One region of the Jeotgalicoccus sp. ATCC 8456 genome, then DNA from elsewhere that is predicted to be linked to it. Evidence: predicted binding sites of a transcription regulator. Region 1 holds the regulator's gene; each other region holds the start of a gene.
What was found. The regulator CtsR, encoded in region 1, represses protease genes until heat stress. The targets are predictions, from matches to a motif close to ATGGTCAATAAAGGTCAAACA.

Region 2: a site for CtsR is predicted at 3,569-3,589, ahead of JEM45_RS05840 (ATP-dependent Clp protease ATP-binding subunit). Genes of this name have one in related genera too.
Region 3: a site for CtsR is predicted at 9,588-9,608, ahead of clpB (ATP-dependent chaperone ClpB). Genes of this name have one in related genera too.

The regions. Positions count from the first base shown of each region.
Region 1 covers NZ_CP066224.1:1,675,991-1,686,755, forward strand. The annotation lists gene JEM45_RS08675 (ZIP family metal transporter) at 1-56, shown strand, start outside; gene JEM45_RS08680 (NupC/NupG family nucleoside CNT transporter) at 104-1,315, opposite strand; gene JEM45_RS08685 (CtsR family transcriptional regulator) at 1,529-1,996, shown strand; gene JEM45_RS08690 (UvrB/UvrC motif-containing protein) at 2,001-2,516, shown strand; gene JEM45_RS08695 (protein arginine kinase) at 2,506-3,522, shown strand; gene JEM45_RS08700 (ATP-dependent Clp protease ATP-binding subunit) at 3,523-5,967, shown strand; gene radA (DNA repair protein RadA) at 6,201-7,580, shown strand; gene JEM45_RS08710 (PIN/TRAM domain-containing protein) at 7,613-8,665, shown strand; gene ispD (2-C-methyl-D-erythritol 4-phosphate cytidylyltransferase) at 8,662-9,336, shown strand; gene ispF (2-C-methyl-D-erythritol 2,4-cyclodiphosphate synthase) at 9,338-9,823, shown strand; gene gltX (glutamate--tRNA ligase) at 9,823-10,765, shown strand, end outside.
Region 2 covers NZ_CP066224.1:1,145,363-1,156,127, forward strand. The annotation lists gene JEM45_RS05830 (hypothetical protein) at 75-485, opposite strand; gene ybaK (Cys-tRNA(Pro) deacylase) at 609-1,064, shown strand; gene JEM45_RS05840 (ATP-dependent Clp protease ATP-binding subunit) at 1,309-3,432, opposite strand; gene JEM45_RS05845 (GntR family transcriptional regulator) at 3,718-4,086, shown strand; gene JEM45_RS05850 (ABC transporter ATP-binding protein) at 4,079-4,960, shown strand; gene JEM45_RS05855 (hypothetical protein) at 4,947-5,648, shown strand; gene JEM45_RS05860 (hypothetical protein) at 5,697-6,119, opposite strand; gene JEM45_RS05865 (VOC family protein) at 6,137-7,084, opposite strand; gene JEM45_RS05870 (DMT family transporter) at 7,095-8,030, opposite strand; gene JEM45_RS05875 (tRNA dihydrouridine synthase) at 8,113-9,075, opposite strand; gene JEM45_RS05880 (MDR family MFS transporter) at 9,372-10,765, opposite strand, start outside.
Region 3 covers NZ_CP066224.1:919,831-930,595, forward strand. The annotation lists gene JEM45_RS04650 (ABC transporter permease) at 196-1,158, opposite strand; gene JEM45_RS04655 (ATP-binding cassette domain-containing protein) at 1,167-2,099, opposite strand; gene JEM45_RS04660 (ABC transporter ATP-binding protein) at 2,096-3,139, opposite strand; gene JEM45_RS04665 (YjzD family protein) at 3,441-3,638, shown strand; gene glpK (glycerol kinase GlpK) at 3,730-5,226, shown strand; gene JEM45_RS04675 (glycerol-3-phosphate dehydrogenase/oxidase) at 5,250-6,905, shown strand; gene clpB (ATP-dependent chaperone ClpB) at 6,961-9,558, opposite strand; gene JEM45_RS04685 (undecaprenyl-diphosphate phosphatase) at 9,711-10,535, shown strand; gene JEM45_RS04690 (metal-sulfur cluster assembly factor) at 10,628-10,765, opposite strand, start outside.

The DNA of each region.
Region 1 (10,765 bases):
TTGCATTCCTGTTTGGATTTTCTGTGATGATGGTGTTAGACGTAGCTTTAGGATAACAAAAAAGCCTCTAGGGTCTTCCCCAGAGGCTTAAAATTTATAAATTTTAATAGAAGAAACCGATGATTACAGAGCTTAAGATAGATACAAGAGTCGCACCGTATACTAGTTTAAGGCCGAATCTCGCAACTTTGTCTCCGCTCTCACCGTGAAGTCCTTTAACAGAACCAGCGATGATACCGATTGAACCAAAGTTAGCAAATGAGATTAAGAATACTGAAATCATTGCTTGTGTCTTCTCAGAAAGTCCTTCTGCAACATTTATGAATTCAAGAATTGCAACAAATTCGTTAGTGATTAACTTAGTTGCCATTAATGAACCGGCAGTTTGTGCCTCAGCCCAAGGAATACCCATTAGGAAGGCAACTGGCATAAAGATGTAGCCCAAGATATCTTGGAATGAAAGGTTTGAACCAGGAATTAATAAGAAAATCTGGTTCAGTAAACCGATTAGAGCGATGAAACCAATTAACATCGAACCAACGACGAGTACGATTTTACCACCATCGATGATGTAATCACCAAGGACTTGGAAGAAAGATTTACCTTTTTCTGGATTAGTTGAGATTTCAATGTCACCATCTTCGATAACTTCATCATATGGATTGATGATGTGTACGATGATGTAAACACTGAATAAGTTCAGTACAATCGCAATGATGACAAATTGAGGGTCTAACATTGTAAAGAATGCGCCGACAATAGAAAGTGAAATTGAACTCATTGCCTGTGCAGCTAATGTATATAAACGACGTGTTGTAAGCTTAGGCAGCTGATTTTTAAGAGATACGAATACCTCTGACTGTCCAAGCATCATAGATGCCGCACCATTGTAAGACTCGATGTATGGCATTCCAGTAATCTTAGTCAGTAAGAAGCCTAATCCTTTTATGATGAAAGGTAAGATTCTAGTGTAAGAAAGAATACCGATAATTGCTGAGATAAAGATGATCGGTATAAGCACGTTGAATAGGAATACATCAACTGGTTCGCCTTCCGCGTTCGTCATCAAATCTCCAAACACAAATTGTGCACCTTCTCTTGCATATCCTAGTAAGTAGTCGAAACCGTTCGCTAAACCAAGGATAATCGTTTGTCCACCCGTAGTGTTAAGGAATAAGAACGTAGCGATAAACTGTAATGCAACTAATATTAATATGTTCTTCCAATGTTTGAACGCAAGTTTTTTGTTGCTACTTGCAATCCAAGCAAGAAAGACGGTGAATAGTATACCAACTATTCCCATTACAATACTCATTGTGAAAGCCTCCAAAAATTATTATGTAAGAAATATTGAAAATGATTTCATTTGTAAATTATATACCAAATGATACATTTATGCGATACTAAATTAGTATAATGCAACCGGTTCCAAAAATAAACCCTTTTAATTAAAAATAAACATGTTATTTGCCAATTTTGTTCACAACTTGTATACTTTAGTCAAAGTAGGTCAAGGGAGAGTGATGAGATGCGTAATATGTCGGATATTATTGAAAAATATTTAAAAGAAATGATTGAGAAATCCGGTAACGAAGTCGTTGAAATAAAACGTGCGCACATCGCTGAAAAATTTGATTGTGTACCGTCGCAGTTAAACTATGTTATCAAAACGCGTTTTACAAATGAACATGGCTACGTCGTTGAAAGTAAACGTGGCGGTGGCGGCTATATAAGAATCACCAAAGTAGAAACACATTCTGAGACAGAATACTTAGCGCACTTACAAAATCTTATTGGGGATAACATATCTCAGTTGAATGCGGGTCACCTTGTTCAATCAATGTTTGAAAATGGTGTTATTACCTATAGAGAAGCACAGATCATCGATGCTGTTATGGAAAGAGAAGTTCTATCCATTGAGTTACCTTATAGAGACCGCTTAAGAGCGAAAATTTTACGCCGTGTAATCACGGCAATACTGTACGCTAAGGAGTGAATATATGAAGTGTGAGATATGTAATGAAAATGAAGCCACAGTCCATATTTCGGAAGACTTAGGTCTTGCTCAAAATGTACGGTATTTGTGTGAGCAGTGTGCTGAAAAATCGCTACACGTGAATGACTATCAAGTGGATAATCCTTTTGACATCCATACATTACTGAAGATGTTAGCGGCTAATGCAGAGAAAAAAGAGGTTGAAGTTGAAGCGCCTGAATGTCCATCATGTGGTTCAACATTAAGAAGCGTCGTCGACAATGGCTTGTTTGGTTGTAGTTATTGCTATGACTACTTCGGCGAATACGTACCTCAAATTGTTGAACGTGTGCAGCTGAACCAAAATAGACATCTTGGGAAGATTCCTCATCAAAAAGTAGATGCACTGCGCCTCAAAAGAGACATAGAGTCCTTACAACAGAGACTAGATGACAAGGTGAAAACCCAGGCCTTTGAAGAAGCAGCGGTGATTAGAGACCAGATTCAGGCACTGAAGGATGGTGAGTCACATGGAGAATAATATTAGTAAGTGGCTCAATAGAACAGCAGTCACTGATATTGAACTTTCCTCACGTGTGAGGCTAGCACGGAATATTAATGGTGTACCTTTCACACATATGCTTGAAGATGATGAAGACATCACAGCGCTTGGTAAAATAGTAGAGAAAACTTTACCTAATTTGACTCGTCTCCGCTTATCTGAATTTACTGATGTAGGCCGTGCCTTATTGGTCGAAAAGCATTTGATTAGTCTTAGATTTTCACAAAATGGAGAAAGTGTCTTCATCAATGAAGAGGAAGACGTGTCGGTGATGATTGGTGAGGAAGATCATTTACGAATTCAAAGTCTCGGTGTAAATGAATCCCTTGAGTCGCTATACGAGAAAGCAAGTGCTATAGATGATACATTAGAGAGTAAGATAGAGTATGCATTTGATGAACGATACGGCTATCTTACAGCTTGCCCGACTAATCTAGGGACAGGAATGAGAGCCTCTATAATGCTGCATTTACCTGCCTTGACAGCCTTGAAAAGAATTCAACGTTTTCATAATAATTTAACGCGCTTTGGTTTTACTTTACGAGGTATATACGGGGAAGGGTCTAAGCCCATTGGTTCTGTTTACCAGTTATCGAATCAAGTGACGCTTGGTTTTAGTGAAACAGATATCATTGAAAATTTGACAGAATTAAAAGAACGCATTATTGAAGAAGAACGTAGCGCAAGAGAGCAATTAAAAACTTTAGAAACCTGTGACGCTGTCAATCGTTCTTTTGGTATTCTACAATACGCCTACAAATTACCTTTAAAAGAAGCAGCAATGCATTTGAGTAATGTGAAACTAGGGATTGATTTAGGCTATATAGATTTTGACCGTTTTAACTTTCAAGCATGGTTTCAACAAATCCAACCGGCTTTTATTAGCCAAAAACTGAATGAATTTGAATATGACACTAGTCGACCAAATAATCAGCACGAAAGATTACGGGCGACACTGACACGCGAACTATTAGGAGGGAAATAGATGCTATTTGGAAAACTGACAGAGCGAGCACAAAAAGTACTCGCATTTGCCCAAGAAGAAGCGATCACACTTAAAAACTCTAATATCGGTACAGAACATTTACTATTAGGTTTGGTAAAAGAAAAAGAAGGCATCGCTGCAAAAGTTCTAGCATCGTTTAATATCGATGAACAACGAGTTAATGAAGAAGTGCACAATTTAATAACAACGGGTACAGAAAAAGCATCATCGATTCACTATACACCGCGTGCTAAAAAAGTAATTGAGTTATCTATGGATGAAGCTCGTAAACTACATCACAATTTTGTAGGTACAGAACACTTACTATTAGGCCTGATTCGTGAGAGTGAGGGCGTGGCAGCGAGAGTATTGGCTAATCTTGACTTAAATATTACTAAAGCACGTGCAGCAGTGATTAAAATGCTTGGTAATCCAGAAGCTTTCCAGTCACATTCAAGTGTTCAAAAAGATACAAATACGCCGACATTAGACTCTTTGGCACGTGACTTAACTCAAATGGCCAGAGAGAGTCAGTTAGATCCAGTGATTGGTCGTTCTAGTGAGATTACACGTGTTATAGAAGTGCTAAGCCGTAGAACGAAGAACAATCCCGTGTTAATTGGTGAACCTGGTGTTGGTAAAACAGCTGTGGCTGAAGGCCTAGCCCAAGCAGTGATTAACAGTGAAGTGCCTGAAAACTTAAAAGATAAACGCGTGATGTCTCTAGATATGGGGACTGTTGTTGCAGGTACGAAGTACCGTGGTGAATTTGAAGAGAGAATGAAGAAAGTAATGGATGAAATCCATAAGGCTGGTAACGTTGTACTATTTATTGATGAGTTACACACACTAATAGGTGCGGGGGGAGCTGAAGGTGCGATCGATGCATCTAACATTCTTAAACCAGCTCTTGCACGTGGCGAGTTGCAGTGTATCGGTGCGACAACTTTAGATGAATTCCGTAAACACATTGAAAAAGATGCGGCATTAGAACGTCGTTTCCAGCCGGTAATGGTCGATGAGCCTAAGGCGGAAGACGCTGCGTTGATTCTAAAAGGCCTACGTGATCGTTACGAGGCGCACCACCGCATTAATATTACAGATGAAGCACTGGAAGCAGCAGTTCGTATGAGCAGCCGCTATATTCAAGACCGTTTCCTGCCTGATAAGGCAATTGACTTAATAGATGAAGCATCATCTAAAGTTAGACTAAGAAGCTATTCTACACCCCCAGATCTTAAAGACTTAGAGACGCGTTTAGAAGCAGTGAAAAAGGAAAAAGATGCGGCGGTTCAAAGCCAAGAATTTGAAGCAGCAGCAAACTTTAGAGATCAACAAACAAAAATTGAAAATGAAGTTAAAGAATGTGAAGAAAACTGGAAGAAGCAACAGGGTCAATCTTCACAATCAGTTACAGCGAGTGATATTGAGCTTGTAGTCGCTGGTATTACAGGTATTCCGTTATCTAAGATTGCTGAAGATGAGTCGGATAGACTGATGAATCTTGAATCCATTCTACACGAGCGTGTGATCGGACAGGATTCTGCAGTACAATCGATATCTAAGGCAGTAAGACGTGCGCGTGCTGGACTGAAAGATCCTAAGCGTCCAATCGGTAGTTTCATCTTCTTAGGACCGACGGGTGTAGGTAAAACCGAACTTGCTAGAGCCTTAAGTGAAACAATGTTTGGTGAAGAAGATGCGATGATTCGAGTAGACATGAGTGAATATATGGAGAAACATTCTGTATCTCGTTTAGTTGGTTCGCCTCCAGGCTATGTAGGCTATGATGATGGGGGACAATTAACCGAAAGAGTAAGAAGAAAACCATACTCTCTTATACTCTTCGATGAAATTGAAAAAGCGCACCCTGATGTGTTTAACTTGCTCTTACAAGTGTTAGATGATGGACGTTTAACAGACTCTAACGGACGCATGGTGGATTTCCGCAATACAATTATTGTTATGACATCAAATGTAGGTGCGAGAGAATTACAAGATCAGAGATTCGTAGGCTTTGGTGGTCCAGAGGCTGAAAGCTATGAAAATATTAGAAGTACAATGATGAAAGAATTGAAGAATACCTTTAGACCAGAATTCATTAACCGAATTGATGACATTATTGTCTTCCACAAACTTGAGAAAGAACATCTTAAAGAAATTGTTAGCTTGATGATTGATACTTTAAGAGCGAGATTAACTGACCAGAATATTCATATTGAGGTTACAGATCGAGCGACTGAGCGTATTGTTGAAGAAGGTTACGATCCGGAATATGGGGCGAGACCTTTGTCTAGAAGTATTCAAAAGAATATAGAAGATACTCTAAGTGAATCATTACTATCAGGTGAAAGTTTTGAGAATAAACTTGTTACAGTGGATTATGTTGATGATGCATTCAAAGTCACAACAGAAGACAAAGTTAACGAAACTGTTGAACAGTAATCCTGGATAGATTTTAATAAGCATCTCTGACTCATGATATATTCCCTCTTATGTAGACACTTAAAAAGTGAATACTTAAGAGGGATATTTTATAACTAGTAATATAATTTTACTTTTGTGAATTACTCAACAAAATTCTATAAAAGTCTTTAACTGTAAGGTTTTAGCCTTTTAAAACATGTAGATAAATAATACAATAGTAAAAGAAATACAATGGGGGAGTGTATACACGAATGGCAAAACCAAAAGTTACTTTTGAGTGTATGGCATGTGGTTATGAAACACCTAAATGGATGGGTAAATGTCCAAATTGCGGTGCGTGGAATCAGCTTGAAGAAAAAATTGTACATAAAGAAACCGTTAGTGGTCGAGGGACGCTCGGAAAAAATAAGATAGATGAGCGTAGTAAAGCATCTAAATTAAGTACCATTGAAAAGAAAGTCACACCAAGAACAACTACGCGTTCTGGGGAATTCGATAGAGTGCTCGGTGGTGGTATTGTTAATGGATCGCTTATTTTAATTGGTGGTGACCCAGGTATAGGGAAGTCCACTATTCTCTTACAGACTGCATTAATTCTAGCTGAAAACCATAACGTTTTATACGTATCTGGGGAGGAATCTCTAGAGCAGATTAAAATGCGTGCAGACCGCATTACCTCAAAACCATCCAATTTAACAGTCTTTTGTGAGACAAACCTTTTGTATATTCATGATGAAATTAAAAAGATCCAACCAGATTATTTGATTATCGACTCAATTCAGACTGTCTTTCACCCAGACGTTACAAGCGCACCAGGTTCAGTGGCACAAGTGAGAGAGAGTACACAGTCTATTATGAATATCGCTAAGGGCAATAATATTGCAACCTTTATAGTTGGACATGTCACAAAGGATGGACAGATTGCAGGTCCTAGATTGCTTGAACATATGGTTGATACTGTACTCTATTTTGAAGGGGATCAGCATCATACTTATCGTATCTTAAGAGCAGTGAAAAACAGGTTTGGTTCAACAAATGAGATGGGTATTTTTGAGATGAAAGCGAGTGGTTTAGAAGAGGTGTTAAACCCTTCTGAAATCTTCTTGGAAGAACGTTCGAAAAATGCGCCAGGATCAGCTATTGTTGCCACTATGGAGGGTACGAGAGCGATGCTAGTAGAAGTACAATCCCTTGTTACGCCTACCCACTTTCACAATCCAAGACGCATGGCAACCGGTATCGATACTAACCGTCTATCGCTACTTATGGCAGTGTTAGAAAAATCGGAAGGTCTGCTGATGCAGCAACATGATGCTTATATTAAAGTAGCAGGTGGTGTGAAATTAGACGAACCTGCAGTAGACTTAAGTATAGTCATCAGTATTGCATCAAGTTTTCAAAACATTGCTGTACGAGGAGATGATTGTTTCATTGGTGAAGTTGGCTTAACTGGGGAAATCAGACGTGTGACAAAGATCGAACAGAGGCTACAAGAAGCGGCAAAACTTGGCTTCAAAAGAGCTATTGTTCCTCAGTCCAATTTAAGTGGGGTCCAAGTACCTGATGGTTTAGAAGTGTTGGGTGTTAAGACTTTAAAACAAGCATTGAGACATACAAAATTTAATGATTAATTTTAAAAAAGCTTAAGAGAGGAGGCGATAAGATGCTTAAATACTTACTCTATGCAGTCTATTTAGTGATTGGCTTATCATTAGGTGCTTGGCTATTCCCAGAACTAGCAGTTTGGCTACCGTTTGATATTCCGAGAGTAGTAGACAATGTGCTTGTATATGGCCTATTAGGTATTCTTTTATTTTTCTTATTATTTGGCTGGACAATCAAGCATGCTTACAACTTTTTGAAGAAAAGCGAAGGTTATTTATTGAGTAGAAGTTTGACCGAAATTGTTTTTGCAACACTCGGAATGGTACTAGGTTTAGTGATTGCAGTACTAATCACACTATTGATTAATACTTTAGAAATTCCACTTGTCGGAGAGATTGTACCGATTGTGTCGGCAGTTGTTTTTGGCTACTTAGGTTTCATTATCGGCTTGAGAAAGTTCAGTGAGGTTCTGGACTTCTTTCCAAAGAATAACCCGAAGGAAAAAATGATTTCCGAAGCTAAGACGAAGTTTATCGATACGAGTGTGATTATCGACGGACGCATAGTCGACGTAGTTGAAACGGGCTTTTTAGAAGGAGACATTGTCATTCCACAATTCGTCTTGGATGAACTGCAACTTATTGCGGATGCGACTGACCCTGTGAAAAGAGAAAAGGGGCAACGTGGTTTAGACATGTTGAATAAGTTACAGACCAATAATGAAAACGTAAAAATTGAACCCGTAACTTATGAGAGACTTGATGTAGATCAACAGTTGATTGATATCGCCAAAAAAGAAGGCGGTGCAATTTTAACGACGGATTATAATTTAAATAAAATCTGTCAGCTCCACGATATTCCAGTCTTAAACGTGAACGAATTATCTAATGCAATAAAAACTGTAGTTGCACAGGGTGATGTTTTTGAACTCTTTATTTCCAAAACTGGTAAAGAAGAGAACCAGGGTGTCGGTTACCTTGAAGATGGAACGATGGTGGTTGTCGAACGTGGAGAGCAATTGATTAACCAAACAGTTAAAATCATTGTAACTAGTGTACTGCAGACAAATTCTGGACGTATCGTCTTTGCGAAAAGAGAGAAAAACAAATGAGGTATACAGTAATTATTCCGGCAGCAGGACTTGGTTCTAGAATGGGCCTCGGCTACAACAAAGTCTTATTAGACATAGGCGGGGAATCTATTATTTCACGCACGGTTAGATTTTTTGATGAAGACCCGGACTGTGAAGCAATACATTTATCTGTCCGAGCGGAAGAACGAGATGTTGTATCTGACTTGTTTCATAGTGTCGCTAAGGTAAAAGGGATCCATACTGGTGGTAAAGAACGTCAGGACAGCATTTATAATGCATTAATTAATGTAGACTCTGCTGAATATATTTTTGTCCACGACGGGGCGAGGCCATTTGTTAGTCAGGATATTATCCTACGATTGAAAGAAAAGGTTCAAGAAACTGGTGCAGTCATTTGCGGGGTAAAAGTTAAAGATACTTTAAAGCGAATTGTAAATGATAAAGTCGTTGAAACGTTACCGAGACAGGAAATAATTTCTGTACATACACCCCAAGCATTTAAAGCAAGCATTTTAAAAAGAGCTTATGAACATGCAAAAAAGCATCATCTTGACGTCACTGATGACTCTATGATGGTAGAGGCAATCGGGGAGTCTGTCTATATAACAGAATCATCCTATGATAATATTAAGATAACGACAGCTGAAGATATTCAGCTTGCCAAGTTGATACTTGAAGGGAAAGGTTAATATGATGAGAATAGGTCATGGATACGATGTTCATGCCTTTGATGAAAATCGTCCACTAATTTTAGGTGGTATGGAAATACCACATGACCGTGGTTTGAAGGGTCATTCGGATGCAGACGTCGTCTTGCACACTGTTACTGATGCCATCCTCGGCGCTTTAGCCCTTGGAGATATCGGTAAGTTTTTCCCTGATACGGATGCACAATATAAGGATGCGGACTCAAAGAAATTATTGTCGGCAGTCGTCGAAATGATGACTGAAAAAGGATACGAAATTGGAAATATTGATGTTGTTGTCATTGCAGAAAAACCAAAGCTGAGAGAGTACATTGATACAATGCGGCAGAATGTAGCCGATCTTTTATTGACAAAGATAGAGAATGTTAATATCAAGGCAACAACATCTGAAAAACTTGGATTTACAGGTAGAGAAGAAGGCATCGCAAGTGAAGCGGTAGTCTTACTTAACAAACAGGAGGCAAAATAATGAGTAAAGTTAGAGTTAGATATGCACCGAGTCCTACAGGATTCCTACACATCGGTAACGCGCGCGCAGCATTATTTAATTATTTATTTGCACGCCACTATGATGGTGATTTTATAATTCGTATTGAAGATACTGATAAGCAACGTCACGTTGATGAAGGTGAATCATCACAGCTCAACTATTTAAAATGGTTGGGCATCGACTGGGATGAAAGTGTCGACGTTGGTGGAGACTATGGACCTTACCGCCAATCTGAACGTGGTGATATCTACGCACCTTACATTCAGAAATTGTTAGATAATGATCTTGCATATCGTTGCTACATGACTTCTGAAGAGCTGGAAGCGGAAAGAGAAGAACAACTAAGAAATGGACAGACACCGATGTATGGTGGAAAGCATGCGCACCTTACAGCTGAACAGGAAGAAGCATTTAAGGCTGAAGGTCGTGAACCTTCAATTCGTATTCGTGTACCGAGAGATAAAACATATACCTTCAACGATATGGTTAAAGGTGAAGTGTCGTTCGATTCTAATGGTTTTGGTGACTGGGTCATTGTTAAAAAAGATGGTGTACCAACGTACAACTTTGCGGTTGTCATTGATGATTATGAAATGAAAATCACCCATGTTTTACGTGGGGATGATCATATCTCAAATACACCAAAACAAATGATGGTTTATGACCTTCTCGACCTACCATTACCGAAGTTCGGGCATACGGCGTTGATCGTAAATGAAGAGAAGAAAAAATTATCTAAACGTGATGCATCAATTATCCAATTCATCGAACAGTATGAAGAATTAGGTTATCTACCAGATGCAATGTTTAATTTCATTGCTTTACTTGGTTGGTCTCCAGAAGGTGAAGAAGAACTATTCACTAAGGAAGAATTGATTAATAATTTCGATGAAAATCGTCTATCTAAAGCTTCAGCATTCT
Region 2 (10,765 bases), 530 kb from region 1:
ATGTGAATAATTAACAAAATATATTTCCTATTGTTATTTTTCAACAAAAATAAGACACTCCTCTATGAAGTGTCCTATTTCTTCAATGTCACTTTGTGTGCTTTTAGCCAAACTTCAATCTCTTTCATTCTATCTGTGTCACCCGCTTTTTTTGCTGCTTGATATTCTGCCAACTTATCCGTTACCTCATTTTGTACACCTTTTGAAACTTGTCTATTCCTGTCCTTCTCTATATCTTCTTCATATATGCGCTCGACTTTGAAGGTTAAAAACAGAGCAACAAGTCCAAAAATTACAGCAAGACCAATCGGTGAAACATTGGCAATATTGTTTAAGGTAGTTGTCTCTATAACATTTTTCGATAAAAATCCAGCAACTTCTGGGGTCACAAAACCAATAGCCATACCAATAATTACCTTGATCGGATCAAAATGATATTTCTTTTTTATAGGCGTTCTTTCATCTTCTTGGGATTTTAAAAACATAGGCATCTCCTCGTCGAATCTTCAAATCTATTATACTAGAAAAGATATGATATGCTAAGCGCTAAGATAACAATACGGAGGTATGACATCTTGAAGAAAAAGAAAGTTCAAAAGACGAATGCTATGAGACAGTTAGATAAAGAGAAAATCCCTTATTTAATTCACGAATATGCTTGGTCAGAGGACCATAAAGATACTGATCGTTCAGTCGACACACTTGAAGTGTCAGAACAAATAATATTTAAGACGCTTGTAGCAGTTGGTAATATCACAGGGCCAATTGTTGCTTGTATTCCAGCCAAAAAAGAATTGGATTTAAAGGCACTGGCAAGGGAAAGTGGTAATAAGAAAGTAGACATGTTGCATATGAAGGACTTGGAGAAAACGACCGGTTATATTAGAGGCGGTTGCTCACCTATTGGTATGAAGAAAAACTTTCCTACCTTTATTGCTATTGAAGCTAAGTCACTTGATAAGATGGTTGTATCTGCTGGTAAAAGAGGAATGCAGGTCGAAGTGACACCTAATGATTTACTGAGCATTACTAATGGATCACTCGTAGATATAACTGATAAATGATTTGGTTACTAAATTAAAATAGAACAACAAAAAAAGGGGCTGGGACAAAAACTCTGAATATATAGGGAAATAATAAATTATAATAGAAAAGCCGAACGTTAGACTTCTAGGGGAATAGCATCTGCGTGAGACTACAGGCTCACGCGATGCCTTAAGAATTGCTAACGTCCGGCTTATTATATGAAGGGAATTGTTTTGTCCCAACCCTTTTTCAATATTTAAAATTTCAGTTTTCTGCGCTTCCTTATGCTTTAGATACGACAATCTCACCATTTTTAATGTGCGCTCTGACTTGTTCTAAACCATCCGATTCTAATATTAAATCAGTAAGTTGGTCTTCAATTCTATCTTGAATCACCCTTCTCAATGGTCTAGCACCAAAGCGTTTATCGTAACCGAGGCTCACTAATTTTTTCTTAGCGTCTTCAGTTACAGTGATGTTAATATCATTTTCCTTAAGTGTCTCTGATAGCTCATTAAGCATTAAATCAGTAATTTCCATCAGATTTTCTTCGGACAATTCATTGAAGTTAATAATTACATCAAATCTGTTTAAGAATTCAGGTTTGAAGTAATCACTTAAGTTCTCAAGTGTCGTTACTGACTCATGTTGATTCGCATTAAATCCAACACTAGCGTTGTTATCTCCTGTACCAGCGTTACTTGTCATGATGATTACTGTTTCTTTAAAGCTAACAGTACGACCATGAGAATCAGTAAGCTGACCATCCTCCATAATTTGAAGGAACATATTTTGTACATCAGGGTGTGCCTTTTCAATTTCATCTAAAAGAATAATTGTATAAGGATTGTGACGTACTTTTTCTGTTAGTTGTCCTGCTTCTTCGTGACCAACGTAACCTGGAGGTGAACCGATAATTTTAGAGACAGCATGTTTTTCCATGTACTCAGACATATCTAATCTAATCATAGAGTCTCTTGTACCGAAAATTTTCTCAGCTAATGCTTTGGTTAATTCCGTTTTACCAACACCAGTTGGGCCAACGAATAGGAAGGAACCTATTGGACGATATTTAGATTTTAGTCCAGCACGGCTTCTTCTGACCGCTTTCGCTACCTTATCTACCGCTTGTTCTTGCCCAATTACTTTAGAACTAAGATTTTCACTCAGATGTCTCATCTGATTTTGTTCTTCTGCTTGTATTTTTGTTACAGGAATACCTGTTTTCTCTTCTACAATTAATTGAATATCTGTGACATCAACATCTAAAGTCTTTTGTTCATCCTCTGCTGCATCTAGTTGTTTTTGTAGTTGTAATTCTTGATATTTTAAGTGTGCTGCAGTTTCATAGTCTTCTTGTTCAGCAGCTTCATCTTTTTCTTTAGCAATTTTGTCTAATTTTTGTTTAATAGACTCCGTATCATTTTCAGCATTAGACAGGTTGAGTCGTGCACCGACTTCATCCATTAAGTCAATTGCCTTATCTGGTAAGAAACGATCTTGAATATATCTATTAGATAAGTTAACAAATGCTTCAATTGCATCATCAGAGTAATTGACCTCATGGAATTTTTCATAGCGATCTTTAATACCTTTAAGGATTAATACAGATTCTTCTAAACTTGGTTCTTTAACAATGATTGGCTGTAAACGACGCTCAAGCGCTGCATCTTTTTCAATTTGACGATATTCTTTTAGCGTTGTTGCACCGATGATCTGTAGTTCACCTCGTGCAAGTGCTGGTTTTAGAATGTTACCAGCATCCATTTGTGAACTTTCAGCAGAACCCGCTCCAACGATTTGGTGAATTTCATCTATAAATAAGATGACCTCTTTTCGTTCTTTCAATTCAGAGATTAACTGCTTCATACGTTCTTCAAACTGTCCACGCATAGAAGTGTTCGCGACTAGTGATGCGACATCTAAAACATAAATTTCTTTGTCCATCAACTTCGTAGGAACGTTGCCCTCAACAATTTTAAGTGCTAAGCCTTCAGCAATGGCAGTTTTACCAACACCAGGTTCACCGATGAGTACAGGGTTGTTTTTATTTCTTCTATTAAGTGTTTCAATGACACGTTTAACTTCTTTGTCACGACCAATTACAGGATCAATTTTCCCAGCTCTCGCCTCGTCGGAAATATTATTACCTAATTGATCTAAAAGTCCGTCTCTATTGCTTTCTTCTCTTGTTCTAGTGCTCGTTGCACTGTTTCCTTGTCCGTTAAAGTATTTATTGTTATTCATTGCATTATTTTGACCTTTAAAGAAATCGTTAGAGTTCATCATTTGTCCTTGGATTTCTTGGAAACAGCTGTCACATAAATGAACCTGCATTTTTTGGTTATTAAAATTCATTGCAAGGTTAACATTTGCTTCGTTAATACTACAATTTTGACATTTCATGTGTGTTTCCTCCTTTTAAAAGTGTTTCAATCATAGTTCGTTTTGACTTTGACTATATTTGACTATGTTTATAGTATAAAGCCTGATATCAGTGACTTCAAATTATGTGCTTATCAAATTTATAATCATACCGAGAAGTTTGACTATCTTTGACTTATGATTTTATTATACATTGACCTTGTTTGACTTTCAAGTTTTTTATACTTTTTCTTTACAAAATCTATCTTCGTATGTATAGTTGATTACACAACTAATCAACCACTCATCAAAAGGAGGTCTTCATGTGTGAAAGCAGTACTAGATGACTCAAAACCTATATTCCAACAAATACACGAAATGATAGAGGACGACATAATTGAAGGTGAACTCCAAGAAGGTGACCAAATCCCCTCAACGACGGAGATTTCGAAATTCTATCAAGTTAACCGTGCAACTGCACAGAAAGGTCTCACTGTCCTTGTTGAAGAAGGATATGCTTATAAACAACGTGGTCTCGGTATATTCGTCTCTAAAGATGCCCGGTCTAAATTATTAGAGAAGAGAAAAAATGAATTTAGAAAGCAATATATTAAACCTATGTTAGAAGAATCTAAACGCTTAGATATGGGGCTTGATGAAGTGATTAAGTTTTTAAAGGAGGATAATAATGATTAATTTAGACAATGTCGCATTTGCTTATGACAACAAATATATTTTAAAAGATATCAATCTTATAGAAAATAATCCGGTCATTATTGGTTTATGGGGAAGGAATGGTTCTGGTAAAACAACCCTTATGAAACTATTGTCAGGTTTAGAACACCCGACTTCTGGCACGGTCCATGTCGATGGTGAAATACCTTACAATAATATTGAAGCGATGAACCATGTTGCATTTATGCAAGAAGACCACCCTTATAGTGACTTGTGGAATGTTAATGACGCCTTAAACTACGCATCAAATTTTAATGATAAGTGGGATCAAGCTTTAGCTGATCAATTAATAGAAATTTTTCAACTTCCAAGAAAGAAAAAAATTCGTAAATTTTCTAAAGGTATGAAGACGATGTTAACTATCGCAATCGGACTCGCGAGTAAAGCACCCGTAACAATTTTCGATGAGCCATCAAACGGTTTAGATGCGCATATGAGAAAGCAATTCTACGATATCCTACTCGATTCATTTGAAGAAGATCCAAGGGTGATTCTCTTATCAACACACCATATTGAAGAAGTTGAACCACTGTGTGAAAAAATTGCAATTATAGATAACAATACGCTTCTAACCTATCAGGATACGGAATCACTTAAGACACGTGGTGTTCACTTAAGCGGTACAAGTGATGCTGTGAATGCTATTGCAGAACAGTACACAATTTCAGAAGAACGAAAGCTCGGCAAACAGCTCAACGTTATGATTGATGCACCGTATACAGAAGCATTAAAGCAAGAAGCTTTTTCTCACGGTGTTTCTATAGAAAAAGCTCCCTTCCAAGATTATCTAGTCAATTTAACTAAAAAGGAGGCAAAATTACATGCACACGCTTAATGGTCCTTTTAAAATCGTCGCAAAAGAAACTGGCATAACATTTTATATTAGTATTTTTGTTACAGTCGCCATTTTTGCTCTCTTTATTTTTTTAAGCTCGTTATCATCTGGCGCTAATAGTGTTGGCGCACTTTTCGGTCCCTTTTATATAGTGTTTCTGACACTGCCATTTATATTCTTTAAAGCGTATCGATTCATACTCGGCTTAGGCGGAACTAGAACTCAGTTTGTGTTATCAGCTTACCTATCAAGCATTTTATTTATAATAGCTGCATCAGTCGTACTGACTTTATTACACTTTATAGGGACAAATTTATTCGAGGATTCTTATTCTGTGTTTCACATGGCAGACATTTTAACTGACGCAAATATATTTATGTACTTTTGGATAGATTTCCTATGGCTATTCATTCTATTTGGTATCGGAATGTTTGCACAAGTTATCAATTTTAATATGGGAACAATGCGAACATTGATACTGCTTGGCCTAGTTATACTCGCTTCAATTTCAATCTACTTCTATATTGATTTTGGACCACTGTTTGAATTCATCATGACAGACTACACATTATTCATTCATATACTTGCAGGCGGATCACTAATCCTACTCGTCCTGTCATACTTCATGATGAGAAATGCGCCATTAGAACGTGGAGATCGTAAAATCGTTAAACCTTCAATTAAATAGTAAGATAAAATCCGTACATGTAGTCACGATCACATGTACGGATTTCTTTTATCGTAATTCTATTGTTAATATAAGCGATTTACCACTGACCTCACTAGTCATTTTTACTTGTTCTTCATCTGAAGTGTCTATGACCGCTTCACCGGATAGATGGTTTTCATCTCTATAAAAAAACTTCACTTTGTCTATACTAAAGAAATCGTGCTCTAGCATAGCGACCATACTATTAAGATGATCAAATTCTGAGTAATTCTCATATTCTAGTAGCTCTTTATTTCTTTCCTTAGTAAATTCTTCTAATGAGGCTCTATTAATATGCATTTTTAATAATGATTCTGAAATTTCTAAGTCATCAAAATGTTTACGATCAATCGACAGTCTTTTTTCTCCCAGACCGACAATGTCATCAATATACGTAATTGTATGAATGGTTACATCTTCTAATTTTGAATTATCTAATAGTTGAGTCATTTGAAATTCCTCACATTTTATTCAATAAATGATAGTTTGATTAAATCTTCTTCTATTTGTATTCTTTTCTCTTCTAGGAATGGCGGTAAGTCTAAGTGATTTCCTAGTGATTTATTCGCTTCATCCTCTGTCATTCCGGGGCCATCTAAAGTTGCAATTTCAAACATTATGCCGTTTGATTCTCTGAAATACATACTCTTAAAAAAGTGTCTGTCAATGACACCAGTTGAGCGAAAGCCCCTCTTCGTTACCCTCTCATGCCAAAACTCGAGCTCATCATCATTTCGAACATTAATCGCTAGATGATGTACACTGCCACGCCCTTGTTTTTCTCTTGGTCCATCTTTGTAAACAGTTAAAATTTCGCCTTCATGACTACCATTTTTCGGTCTATAAAGACGTTGGTTGTCACCACCTGCTACCTTTTCATAATCGAACAGTTCAATCAGTGTTTTTTCAAGCTTATCCAATCGTTTTGCCGTCAACTCAACTGTCCCCATACTAATAATTTGGTGTTCTAGAGGGACTGCTGAGTCTTCCCAAGGAAGATAGTTCCCGTCGACTTGGTCTGCCACTTGAAGGACTAAATGTAAGCCATCTGGATCTGCAAACGGTAAGCCTCTTCTACCTGCGAACTGTTTGATACTACCGTATTCTACCCCATATTCGTCAAAGCGTTGTTGCCAATAACTTAAAGCCGCTTCGTCTTTAACCAATAAGCCAATTTTAGTTATCGCATTGGTGCCTTTATGTGTCTGTCCGATATTAGGCATTTCAAAAAAGGTAAGTTCCGTACCCGGTGTCCCCTTCTTATCGCCAAAAAATATATGATACATAGACGGATCATCTTGATTGACTGTTACTTTTAAACGTCTTAAACCGAGCACTTCATTGTAAAATCGATTATTCTCTTCTGCATCTTTTGTCATCATTGAGATATGGTGATGTCCGAATACTGAATTCATATAAATCCTCCTAGAATAAGTTAATTAAAACTACACCGACCAGCATAACGATTAGACCAATCACTTGGATTGGAGCTGTTGGTGTTTTAACTGAACGGAACAATCCAAATTGTTGCACGAGTATACTGCCTGTAATTTGTCCAAATAGAACGAGTACAACGGTTGGGCCGGTACCGATGATACCGACTAGTAAAATATTAATCGATACGTAGCAGGCACCAAATGCACCACCTAACCAAACCCAGAGAGGTGCTTTCTCGGTAAATGGTCGACTCACGGGCTTCAGGTTTTTATCGATAAAAATTACTAGCAGAAACAGAATAATTGTTCCTACTAAAAATGATAGGAATGCACCTGTTAGTGGTGAGTTTACTGCGACACCAAGCTGGCCGTTGACTGCCGCTTGAACAGCGAGCATAGCTCCGCCAAATAAGCCAACCGCACGCCATGGATTCTTATTAATATTACTATCGGTATCTTTCGTTAATTTACGATTTATTAAGGCATCTCTCAGGACGACCGCAAATACTACGCCGATAAGTATAAGAATGACGCCAACAAATCGGTTTAAACCGAATGGTAATACCGTAGACTCAAACCAACCAAAATGGTCAATCAACATGCTTGTAATAATCATTCCAATAATCGGCATTACTGCAGTTTCTATACTGCCGATCTTAGGGAAGATGATGATATTTCCTGTTAATGCAATCACACCACAAAGTCCGCCAAGCCATATCCACCAAGGATGATTCGTTATAATCTCAAAGGTCGGAAATAATGGTAGGCCCTGTGAGATTACCACCAGAGCCAAGAGTATGGTCCCGACTAAAAATGACAACATAGAAGCTATGTAAGGAGAGAAAACGAAATTTCTCAGTTGTGAATTGACAGCGGACTGAAAGGACATTCCACTACCTATTACAATGCCTAGTATTCCTATCATGTTCTCATCCCCTGTATTTTCCTTTATGGTATCACGATTTCAAAAAGAAATCCCTTTTGGAAACCAAAAGGGACAAATCGTCTTACTTATTATTTTGAAATTCATCTAGTAGAACACGTACCTCATCTGTAGTTTCTGTACTCATCAGTTGATTTCTAAGTTCCCCTGCACCACGTATACCTTTAACGTAGATTTTAAAGAAACGACGGAGCGGCTTAAATAGTCTCGGCTCATCTTTTGAATACTTATCAAAAAGATCTAAGTGTAATCTTAAAAGATCGAGCAGTTCTTCAGGGCTATGTTCCTTTGGTTCAACTTCAAAAGCGAATGGGTTCGTGAATATTCCGCGACCAATCATCACACCATCCACGCCATACTTACGAACGAGTTCAAGACCTGTCTTTCTATCCGGTATATCGCCGTTAATTGTAAGTAGCGTATTCGGCGCAACTTCATCACGAAGTGCTTTAATTTCACCAATTAATTCCCAATGTGCATCGACTTTACTCATTTCACGTCTCGTTCTTAAATGAATCGATAAGTTTGCGATATCTTGTTCTAGAACATGCCTTAACCAGTCTCTCCATTCATCAATATCTGTATAGCCTAATCGTGTTTTTACACTGACTGGAAGTCCACCAGCTTTAGCTTCTTGAATAATTTCTGCTGCGACTTCTGGTCTTAAAATCAATCCAGAACCACGACCTTTTGTTGCGACATTCGGTACTGGACACCCCATATTGATATCGACACCTTTAAAGCCCATTTCTGCCATGCCGATACTCATTTCTCTAAAATGTTCAGGCTTATCGCCCCAAATATGTGCAACAATCGGTTGCTCATCTTCCGTAAACGTCAATCTGCCTCTTACGCTGTGTATGCCTTCAGGATGGCAAAAACTTTCCGTATTCGTAAACTCTGTAAAATAAACATCAGGTGCACTCGCTTTTGCAACAACATGTCTAAAGACAACATCAGTGACGTCTTCCATTGGTGCAAGCACAAAAAATGGACGCGGTAGCGTCTGCCAAAAATTTTCTTTCATATATGTCTAACCTTCTTATCTTTAAAATATCTCGTATAATCCATGATGAATATTACCACATAATACCTAATTAGACAAAGCAATGAAAACACCTGCAAATCGATGTCTGCAGGTGTGAGTTCCGAGTCTACACTCCACCCAGTGATAAGAACACTGTAAATAGTAGAAGTGCTACGAGCACTATGGTTAAGAATAATAAATACCACTTATTCATACTTAGTCTCCTTTAACTAGCCGTATATCAATTATACATGATAAGAAATCACTCCAGAGTAAATATGGAGTGATTTCGCTAATTAGTTATTATTTTCTTCTGTCTTCTTTGGTGCAGGTACAACATCTTCAAGTGGTCTTGCTCTATAAACAAATAAAGCTAAGATAAATGCAACAATCGTAATAATAAAGATGACGAAGTATACAAATTCTGTTCCTGCAACCATCGCATCAGTAATGGCTTGTGGTGAGGTTGGATTTTCCACACCATTTAAGTAACTCGCTTGTTTAGAGTTCAGTAAGCTAAGAAATACTGACACACCAATTGCGCCAGATAGTGGCTGTAAAGTAGACATTAGTGCAGTACCGTGTGAGTACATATGTTTAGGCAACTGATTTAAACCGTTCGTTTCTGCTGGCATCATCATTGCTGAAACACTTAACATAATCAACATAAAGCCGACAATGATGACCCACTCTGGTGTATCTGCAGTCAGGTTACTGTACATAAACATAACTGCTGCCAAGACTATTGTTGCTGGAACCATCATGACTTTTGGTCCCACCTTATCAAATAAGGCACCCATAAATGGACTCATTAAACCATTAAGAATACTACCAGGTAATAGTAAAAGTCCTGCTGCTGCTGCTGTTAAGCCCATTGGCCCCTGCATAAATACAGGTAAAATTAGCTCTGAAGCAAACATAACCATAATAATAATAATGAACATGATTACAGCATGGGCAAACATTGGAAACTTGAATACTCTTAAATCCATAAGCGGTTCATCAAGTTTAAATTGACGCATGGCAAAGAGCACAAGACTGATCACACCAATAATTATAGGAATGAATACAGATGCTGTCATAAATCCATTTGCACTTTCACCGGCATGACTGAATCCGTATATTGTACCTCCAAGACCAATGGTTGAGAATACAATTGATAACCAGTTAATCTTAGGTTTAGTAATTTCAGTAACATTTACTAGGAACTTCATTGCAAATAAAATCGAGAAGATTGTAAATGGCACAACTAGGAGGAAGAGGAATCTCCAACCTAAATACTCGACGATTACACCTGAAAGTGTTGGTCCAATTGCAGGTGCAAACATAATGACAAGCCCTACAATCCCCATGATCTTACCTCTTTTGTGAGGTGGATATAATAGCAAGAATACGTTAAACATAATCGGCATAATCAAACCTGTACCAACAGCTTGAATCATTCTACCAAATAGTAGAACACCAAATGTTGGTGCTGAACCTGCTACTATGGTCCCGATTAAGAAAGTCACCATGGTACCGATAAATAATTGTCGTGTGGTAAACCAACCAATTAAGAGTGGAGATATTGGCATAACTATAGCCATCACCAACATAAATCCTGTCGCAATCCACTGAACTGTGGGTAGCGTAATATCAAATTCTTGCATTAAAGTCGTTAATGCAATATTTAGTAATGTTTCATTGAGTA
Region 3 (10,765 bases), 760 kb from region 1:
TGGGAGATCAGCTTTGACGCTCATATCAAGCTCTCTGGATTCACTAGTATGTTGATTATCATCAAACTCAAAGCCGTCCCGCGCTTTGGTCGGGGTGTGGTCTTTATTATCCATATCTTCATCAAATTCATATGCTTTTGAATCATCCTTTAAATTTTTATTTTCTTTATTATTATTCGACATTTACACCCCTCCTTACTTAATACGGATACGTGGATCCACGATACTCAAGATAATATCTGACAGTAATGCACCGAGAATGGATAGCATACCAAAAACTAAAATCAAGACGTTCGCGACTGAGAAGTCACGGATTGAAATTGACTCTAGGAATAGACGTCCCATACCTGGATAACCATAGATGGTCTCAATGAATAATGATCCACCTAATAGTGAAGTAATTTCGTACCCAAAAAATGCTGCAATTGGTAAGATAGAGTTTCTAAAGATATGTTTCGTATATACTTTACCTTCGGAAACACCTTTAGCACGTGCAAGTGTTACGAAGTCTTTTTGCTTCGTTTCAATAATTCCACTCCTTAGGTACTGAACCGTTCCGACTAAACCGATTAAAGCAATTGAGAAACTCGGTAGTACTAGGTGTTGGAATTTACTTATTACATATTCTAAAGTACCTGGTGTGACACCCACTCCAACCGATCCACCTGTTGGGAACCAACCAAGTGTATAGCCAAATACAAGTAGCATCACTAAACCGAAAATAAATGTCGGTGTCGCAAAACCTAAGTAAGTATAACCTGTAATCGCACTGTCTAATAATGAGTCATTCCAACGACCAGACACTAGGCCAAGTGGAATACCAATCAAGTAAATTAGCACTGAAGAAAAAAGTCCGAGCCATATAGTATTCATCATTCTATCTCCAATAACATCTAGAACAGGCTGTTGTTTAAAGAATGATTGCCCGAAGTCCCCCTGTAACATTGCTAAAACCCAATCTCTATATTGAATGTACCATGGATTATTTAATCCCATCTGTTCACGAAGTCTTTCAATTTGTTCAATTGGTACCGTTGGATCAATTAGGCCACTCAATGCATCCCCTGGCATTAATGATCCTAAGAAGAAAACTAAAATACTTAATAATAATATTTGCGGTAATGAAATAATTAAGCGTCGAATTGTAAATTTAATCATTCAGCCCGTCACCCCTTTGCAGGTAAAGCAGCTTTATGCGTCGATGTAATATCAACTAACGGCAAGGCTCTACCATCTTCATCTAAATATTCATGGAAATGTTCATTGTATTGTTCTTTAACTGATTGACGTATATTTAAGTTTTCATCAATCTTATCAACATCTGTATCAGGAATCGCAGCGATGAGTCGCTTCGTATACAAGTGTTGTGGGTTGTTGAAGATTTCTTCCGCTGTCCCTTCTTCAACTAATCTCCCTTGATACATAATCCCGATGTGCTGACACATATGCCTCACTACCCCTAAGTCATGGGCGATGAAAAGCATAGTCAAGTTCATTTCCTCTTGGATGTCTTGCATGAAGTTTAAAACTTGGGCTTGAACTGATACATCAAGTGCTGAAACTGGCTCGTCTGCAATAATCAATTTAGGATTTAATGCGATCGCTCTAGCCACCCCTATTCTCTGTCTTTGCCCACCGGAAAACTCATGTGGATACTTGTACAAAGAGCCAGGTGGTAAACCTACTTTTTGAAGCAGTCCTAAAACTTCTGCAATCAACTCATCTTTAGTACGCTTATGATAATTTTTAATTGGTTCTGCAACAATATCAAATACCCTTTTACGAACATTTAATGATGAGTATGGATCCTGAAAAATCATCTGAATCTCTTTAGAATTTTTAACTGATTTCCCATTTCCACTGATCGTTTTACCGTTAAAGAGAATTTCTCCCTCTGTGATGTGATTTAGACCAATGACTGCTTTACCAGTTGTCGTCTTACCTGAACCGGATTCACCTACGAGTCCATATGTAGTCCCTTCTGGAATATTTAGTGATACACCGTCTACCGCTTTCACGTGGTCTTTAACTGTGTTAAAGAATCCGCCACGAATTGGGTAATGTACTTTGAGATCTTTAATTTCAAGTAAATTACTCATTCTGTCACCTCATCTGCTTCTGCCATTTGTTGTGCTTCAATTGCCATACCTGTCGTTGCATCAGATTTCAAATAGAAATTCTTATAACAAGTACAACGTACGAAATGCCCTGGACTAATTTCTCTTAGTTCAGGATTATGTTCATGTTCTTTTTCATCAATCCATGGAATTCTTGGTGCAAATCGACATGAATCTCTTTCCATCTTATTTAATGGTGGCACAACACCTTCGATAACATGCAGTTTCGATCCTTGTAGTTCCTCATTTGGTAAGGAATTAAGAAGTGAACGAGTATATGGATGTTTTGGATTTTTAAACAATTCTTTAACCGGTGCAATTTCTACAATTTGTCCTGCATACATTACGGCAACTCTATCTGCCATCTCAGCAACAACACCTAAGTCATGAGTAATGAGCAGTACACCAGAGTTCAAATCATCTTGCAACTCTCTAATCAAATCTAGAATCTGAGCTTGAATCGTTACATCTAAAGCAGTTGTTGGCTCATCAGCAATGAGTAATTTTGGTCTGTTAGCTATGGCAATGGCAATTACTACACGCTGTCTCATTCCACCAGATAATTCATGAGGGAAAGCATTCCCCACTCTTTCAGGTCTTGGAATACCCACACGACTTAATAATTCAATAGCATAAGCTTCACGTTCATCTCTGTCTTTTGTTTTATGAATTTTAAGCGTTTCCATAATTTGATGCTTTATTTTCATTAGTGGGTTTAAGGCTGTCATTGGATCCTGGAAGATCATCGCCAATTCCCCACCACGGATTCTATTCATCTTAGTTTCTTTTACTTTCATTAGATCTTTGCCTTCAAAAAGTACTTCTCCTTCTATTCTTGCAGCACGGTGTAACTTCATTAATGAAAATGCTGTCGCACTTTTGCCTGATCCCGACTCCCCTACCAAGGCCACAACCTCATTAGGTTTAATGTCGAGGGAAACATCGTCCACCGCTGGGTAATATTCACCATCGATCTTAAAGGATGTTGTTAAATTCTTAACACTTAGAAGATTTTCTCCCACTTATAATCACCTTAACTTTCCCTTTGTTTAACAAAATCCCATTTGTTATTAAAGTTAATCTTTCATATGAGCTATTGTATATATTCTGTAACAAAATGACAATATAAATTTTCTTAAAATTTACAACTTTCTGTACAGAATTTATTATTATGCAGTTATATATAAATGACTTATCCCAATTCTAGAAAACATCGTTCTATTTTGCAAGCGTTTTCAAGAAATAATTTTTACTACTATACTTTGTTTTACTTTTCATGTAAAATAAATACTATAAATATGAGTTATCGGAGGCTTTTCGACGATGAGATACATCATTACTTTTTTCTGGGCATTTTTACTTACTCAGATGGTAAACTTTATACTTAACAGTCTCGCTGGCGGTGGTCCATTAAACTTCTGGATTGGTGTTATTTTAGCAGTGATCATTACATTAACTGTATTCGTTTTAGATATTCTGACTAAGATGTCAAGAGACACTCAATCAGGAAACGAGAATTAAACCGGATTTCTTCATGAAATCTGGTTTTTTTATGCATTTTATTTCTGGGTATACACATATTAAAAGTATTTTTTGTATTAGGAGGAAACCTATGAATAAATATGTGATGTCAATCGATCAGGGTACGACGAGTACAAGAGCGGTCCTCATCAATCAACAAGGTAAAATCATCGCCTCAAGTCAAAGGGAATTCAAACAGATTTTCCCTCACTCTGGTTGGGTCGAACATAATGCAAATGAAATCTGGAGTTCAGTCCTAAGCGTAATCAGCAGTGTACTCATTGAACACAATGTAGGTGCAGATGAGATTGACTCAATTGGAATTACAAACCAAAGAGAAACAACTGTCGTATGGGATAAACACACAGGTTTACCGATATATAATGCGATCGTTTGGCAATCAAGACAAACAACGGATATTTGTAACACCTTAAAGCACGATGGTTATGAAAAATTAATTAAAGACAAAACTGGTCTATTAATAGATCCTTATTTCTCTGGTACAAAGATAAAATGGATCCTCGACAATGTCGAGGGTGCAAGAAAAAAAGCTGAAAACGGAGATTTATTATTTGGGACGATTGATAGTTGGTTAATTTGGAAATTCACTGAGGGAAATATTCACGTCACAGATTACACTAATGCAAGCCGGACGCTCTTGTACAATATATATAATCTACAATGGGATGATGAGCTTTTATCGATACTTAATGTACCGAAATCAATGTTACCAGAAGTAAAATCTTCTAGTGAAATTTATGGTCATACAACGAGATCTCATTTCTTTGGTCATGAGGTGCCAATCTCTGGTATTGCCGGTGACCAACAAGCCGCCCTATTCGGTCAAACTTGTTTTGACAAAGGTGAAGCGAAAAATACCTACGGCACTGGATGTTTCCTTTTATTAAATACAGGTGAGGAACCGACAACGAGCGACAATGGACTACTTACAACTATTGCAGCTGGTGTCGATGGTAAAATCACCTATGCACTTGAAGGTTCAATCTTTGTTGCAGGTAGTGCAATTCAATGGCTAAGAGATAGTTTAGAATTTTTTCATGACTCTAAAGAGAGTGAAGATTATGCAATGACACTTGACTCTTCTGATGGTGTCTACGTTGTTCCATCATTCACTGGACTCGGTGCACCGTACTGGGACGCAGAGGCAAGAGGTGCGATATTTGGTTTAAGTAGAGGCTCGACCAAGGCACATATTAGCCGAGCAACCCTAGAGGCTGTTGCATATCAAACTAAAGATGTCCTTGATGCGATGCAAGTTGATGGGGCAACTAAAATTGATCGTTTAAGAGTGGACGGCGGTGCAAGTGCCAACAATTTCTTAATGCAGTTCCAAGCTGACATTTTAAATACGACGGTTGAACGTCCAAAAATTGTGGAATCCACTGCCTTAGGTGCTGCTTATCTTGCGGGTCTTGCCTCAGGATTTTTTGAATCCCAAGAAAAACTGAGGGAGCTCAGTGAAACTGAAGCAGTTTTTGAAGCGAAGATGGAAGAAAATAAGAGAAATCAATTGTACAGTGGTTGGCAAACTGCCATTAAAGCAACTCAAATGTTCAAAACCAACTAAACATAACTAGTAGGAGGGAAACAATGTTAAACGCACTGACAAGAGCACACCAAATTGAGCACATGTCTAAAACAGAATATGATTTACTCATCATCGGTGGTGGTATCACTGGTGCTGGTATTGCTTTGGATGCAACAATGCGCGGTTTAAAAGTTGCCTTAGTCGAAATGCAAGACTTCTCTGAAGGTACATCGAGCCGAAGCACGAAACTTATTCATGGTGGTTTAAGATATTTAAAACAACTTCAGATTGGTGTTGTTAAAGAGACTGGTAGAGAAAGAGCAATCGTCTATGAAAATGGCCCACATGTTACCACTCCGGAATGGATGCTACTGCCTTTTAGAAAAGGTGGTACTTTTGGTGAATTTACAACTAACATAGGGCTAAAGGTTTATGATTCTTTAGCTAAAGTAGAAAAAAATGAGCGTCGTCATATGCTTTCTAAAAAGGAAGTTTTAGAACGTGTCCCAAATATTAATAAGAAGGCCCTCCAAGGTGGTGGTTATTATGTTGAATATAAAACTGATGACTCAAGACTTACTATAGAAGTGATGAAAAAAGCAGCTCAGTATGGTGCAGATTTAGTGAATTACCTTAAAGCAGATGGCTTCATCTATAAAAAAGAAACAATTAAAGGATTAAAAACGACCGATCAATTAAGCGGTATCACACATAATATACTTGCCAAAGCTGTCGTTAATGCTGCTGGTCCATGGGTTGATGAAGTGAGAGCATATGATAAGGATGAACCTGTTTCAAAAAAACATCTCGTGCACACCAAGGGGGTACACCTCGTTTTTAAACAAGAGGATTTCCCGCTCACACAAGCAGTCTACTTTGATACAGAAAATGATGGCAGAATGATCTTTGCCATCCCAAGATCCGGTAAAACCTATGTAGGTACAACGGATACTTTTTATACGGATGATAAGAAGAATCCTGTTGCTGATGCTAAAGATAAGGCTTATCTAATTGAAGCCATCAACTTTATGTTCCCTTCACTCAACCTAACACATGATCACATCGAATCATCTTGGGCAGGTATTCGCCCTCTTATACAATCATCATCAAGTAAGAATGCATCAGATATTTCAAGAAAAGATGAGATTTGGCACAATAATAGTGGCTTGATAACCATTGCTGGTGGCAAATTAACAGGCTATCGTCATATGGCTGAAGAAATTGTTGATGAAGTATCACTTTATTTGAAGAAAAATTATAAGATGCACATTGCTAAAGTGTCTACTAAAAATGAACCGATATCAGGTGGAGACGTTGGTGGCTCAATCGGTTATCATAACTTTGCAGACAATATTAGTCGAAAAGCACAAAGCTATGGACTCACTTTAGAAGAAGGTCATATGCTTGCACTTAAGTACGGTTCTAATGCAGAAACGGTATATCAATACGCAGGTATTACTAACGACTCAGAAGAAAAGTACGGCTTACCAAAAGCCCTCTACGCAGAAGTAATATACAGTATTCTGCATGAAATGGTTGTTAAACCGACAGATTTTCTCATTCGTCGTAGTGGTAAGTTGTACTTTGCAATTGAAGAAGTCATGCAATATCGTCAAGGCATTGAAAAGCTTCTATCTGATACCTTTAGTTGGACTGACAGTCAGTATGAACAGTATGTCAGTGAACTTGACCGAGCGATTGCTGACACAAAACATTAATAAGTAAAAAACTGGACCATTGATTATAAAATCTATGGTCCAGTTTTTTATAAAATTATTCTTCTTCGATATTAAATACTAATTCATCATCTTTTATGTCAGCTTTTATTCTTAACCCCTCTGACATATCCGCTTCAATCAACTTACGTGCAAGCGGTGTTTCAATATTTCTTTGGATAAACCGTTTCATTGGACGTGCACCAAATTGTGGTTCATAAGAGCTTTTTGCTACCCAAGTTTTTACTGCATCAGATACTTCAATTTCCATGTGTTGATTTCTTAAGCGTGTATTTAAATCACTAATCATACGGTCAACAATGGCACCCATGTCTTTCTCAGTTAATGGACTGAACATGACAATATCATCCATACGGTTGATGATTTCAGGTTTAAAGTATTTATGCACTTCTGACATGACAATCTCTCTTGTTTGATCTGTTAACTCCCCACCTTGTACAACTGTATCTAGTAGATGTTGGGAGCCGATATTTGAAGTCATAATAATGATAGTATTTTTAAAGTTAATGATACGCCCCTTTGAATCTGTTAGACGACCTTCATCTAAAAGTTGAAGTAAGATATTAAAGACATCAGCATGCGCTTTTTCTACTTCATCTAAGAGGATAACTGAATAAGGCTGACGTCTAACCGCTTCAGTTAATTGTCCACCCTCTTCATGACCAACATAGCCTGGAGGTGCACCGATTAATCTTGAAACAGAATGTTTTTCCATGTACTCAGACATATCGATTCTGATCATATGTTTCTCAGAGTCAAACATTGTTGAGGCTAAGGCTTTAGCGAGTTCAGTTTTACCGACACCCGTAGGTCCTAAAAATAGGAAGCTCCCGATTGGACGATTCGGATCTTTAATACCCGCTCTTGCTCTAATTACTGCGTCAGCAACTAAATCGACAGCTTCATCTTGACCGACGACACGTTCATGAAGAATGTCCGATAATTTCAAGAGTTTTTCCTTTTCAGTTTCAACAAGTTTTGTAACCGGAATACCTGTCCATTGGCTCACGATAAAACCAATTTCCTCTTCGGTCACAACTTCTCTAATAATTCTATTGTCAGATGATTCTTCTTGTTGCATTTCTTGTTCATATTCTTCGAGTGCTTTTTCTAACTGTGGTAATTTACCATGTCTAAGTTCTGCCGCACGTTCAAGCTCATAATTGTTCTCTGCGTCTTCTAATTCCTGACGTACTTTGTCAACTTCAGCTCGTTTGTCATTCACTCTTTGAATTTGTTCTTTTTCTTTCTCAACTTTGTTTTGAAGTGTAGACTGGCTCTCTTTCATATCCGCTAATTCTTTTTGGAGTTCGGATAGACGCGCTTGTGAAACTTGGTCATCTTCTCCTTTTAAAGCTTGTTCCTCGATTTCAAGTTGCATTACCTTACGATTAATCTGATCAAGTTCAGTTGGGTTCGATCCCATCTCTGTTCGTATCGTCGCACTCGCTTGGTCCATGAGGTCAATTGCCTTATCTGGTAAGAAGCGATCTGTAATATAACGGTCTGATAGTTCTGCAGCTGCAACAAGGGCACGGTCTGTAATTCTTACACCGTGGTGCACTTCATAGCGCTCTTTTAGACCGCGCAGAATTGAAATAGTATCCTCTACATCAGGCTCTGGTACTTGAACCTTTTGGAAACGTCTTTCTAAGGCAGAGTCTTTTTCGATATACTCACGATATTCGTTTGTTGTTGTTGCCCCAATACAGTGTAGCTCACCTCGTGCAAGCATAGGCTTAAGCATATTGCCTGCATCCATTGCACCATCAGTTTTACCAGCCCCAACAAGCATGTGGATTTCATCAATAAATAGAATAATTCTTCCTTCAGATTCTTTAATTTCTTTAAGCACAGCTTTTAATCGTTCTTCAAACTCACCACGGAATTTCGCACCCGCAACTAGTGAAGTAAGATCGAGTTCAAAAACTGTCTTATCTAAGAGACTATCTGGAACATCCTTACGTACAATTCTTTGAGCAAGTCCTTCGACAATTGCCGTTTTACCCACACCAGGTTCACCAATTAGTACTGGATTATTTTTTCTCTTACGACTTAAAATTCGAATCGTATCTCTGATTTCTTCATCACGACCAATGACCGGATCTACCTTACCATTTCTGACTTCTTCAACAAGGTCACGCCCATATTTTTCTAATACTTCATATTGATTTTCAGGATTTTGACTCGTCACGTGGTTACCCCCTCTTATTTTCTTCACTATTTCTTTAACAACTTCATCCTTATTACCTACAGCATTGCTTAAAATATCATCAATTTTTAGCGCTGCTAGAAATATGTGTTCCTGGGAGATATAATCATCTTCCATATCAACAATCAGTTTTTCCGCTTCATTATATAACTGCGAAAAACCTTGCGACATATAGACACCATATTCTATATTATCGCCACTTACCTTATTGTATTTTGCTAATTTTTCATCATAACTTTTAATTATATTGTCAATGTTGATGTTTGCTCTTTCTAGAATGTCAGCACTCATGCTATCTTCAATCAATAGCATTGCTTTTAGTATTGACTCTAGCTCAATTGCCTGAAGTTTAAGATCAACTGTCAGACCTTGAGCACGTTCAACGATTTGTTGAACTTTAACTGTCATCTTATTTATATCCATTTAAACCACCTCTAATCAATAAATTAAAGTGTTTGACCAAATTTGACCATAACTTAATTATACACTTTAAGAAGATTAAATCAAGTAATTGATAGCAATTTAAGACAATTTGTCTTATATTAAATGATGTACATTTTAAGGAGGATCACCTCATGGAAATCATTACTATTATCAAATATGCTTTTCTTGGTTTATTACAGGGCATTACAGAACCAATTCCCGTATCATCTAGTGGTCATTTAGTCATTGCCAGGGAGCTATTCAATATCGAAGCACAAGGTCTTTCTTTTGAAATATTTTTAAATACGGCTTCCCTTATTGCAATCTTGTTCATCTATCGAGATGATATCATTAGTATCATCAATAATTTGTTTAGATATTTATTTAAAGGCGCGAGAGACGATGATGCAATTACTGATTTTAAATATACGATTTGCCTAATTATCGCGACGATTCCAGTTGGTGTTGCAGGGCTACTGCTTAAAGATGTAATCGGCGATAATATTTCTGTTGGCTTCGTAGGACTTATGCTACTTGTAACAGGTATTGCACTTTGGTTTATTAAAAATAAAAGAGGCGATAAGAGGGATGGAGACCTGACAATTAAAGATTCTATAATAGTTGGTCTATCTCAATGTATAGCATTAACACCTGGAATTAGCCGCAGTGGTGCAACAATTGTCGGTTCCATTGCAGTTGGTCTTAGCCAGAAAAACGCATTAAGATTTGCATTTCTTCTTTATATTCCAGTATCTCTTGGAACAGCTTTAATATCCGTTGGAGATATCGTTAACGACCCTAACATGGATACACTATGGTTAGCATATTTAATTGCCTTTATTATTACCCTTATCGCAACATATTTTGCAGTTAAATGGTTACAAAATGTGATGGAAAAAGGTAATTTGATTATCTTCGTTTACTACTGTTTTGCTTTAGGCGCTTTTTCAATCCTATATCAGTTTATTTGGGCATAATAATTCAATGGATCCAATCGGTTAACAACCAAATTCACCACAATACAAAAAAGCTATGAGAAGAATTATCTTCTCATAGCTTATTATTTATATTAGCTTACACCAAGTGCAATTTTAGCGTAACGACTCATCTTGTCTTTGTCCCATGGTGGATTCCATACGATAGCAACTTGAACATCATTTACCTCAGGTAGTTCTGAAAGTACGTGCTCAACTTGACCAATAATTTG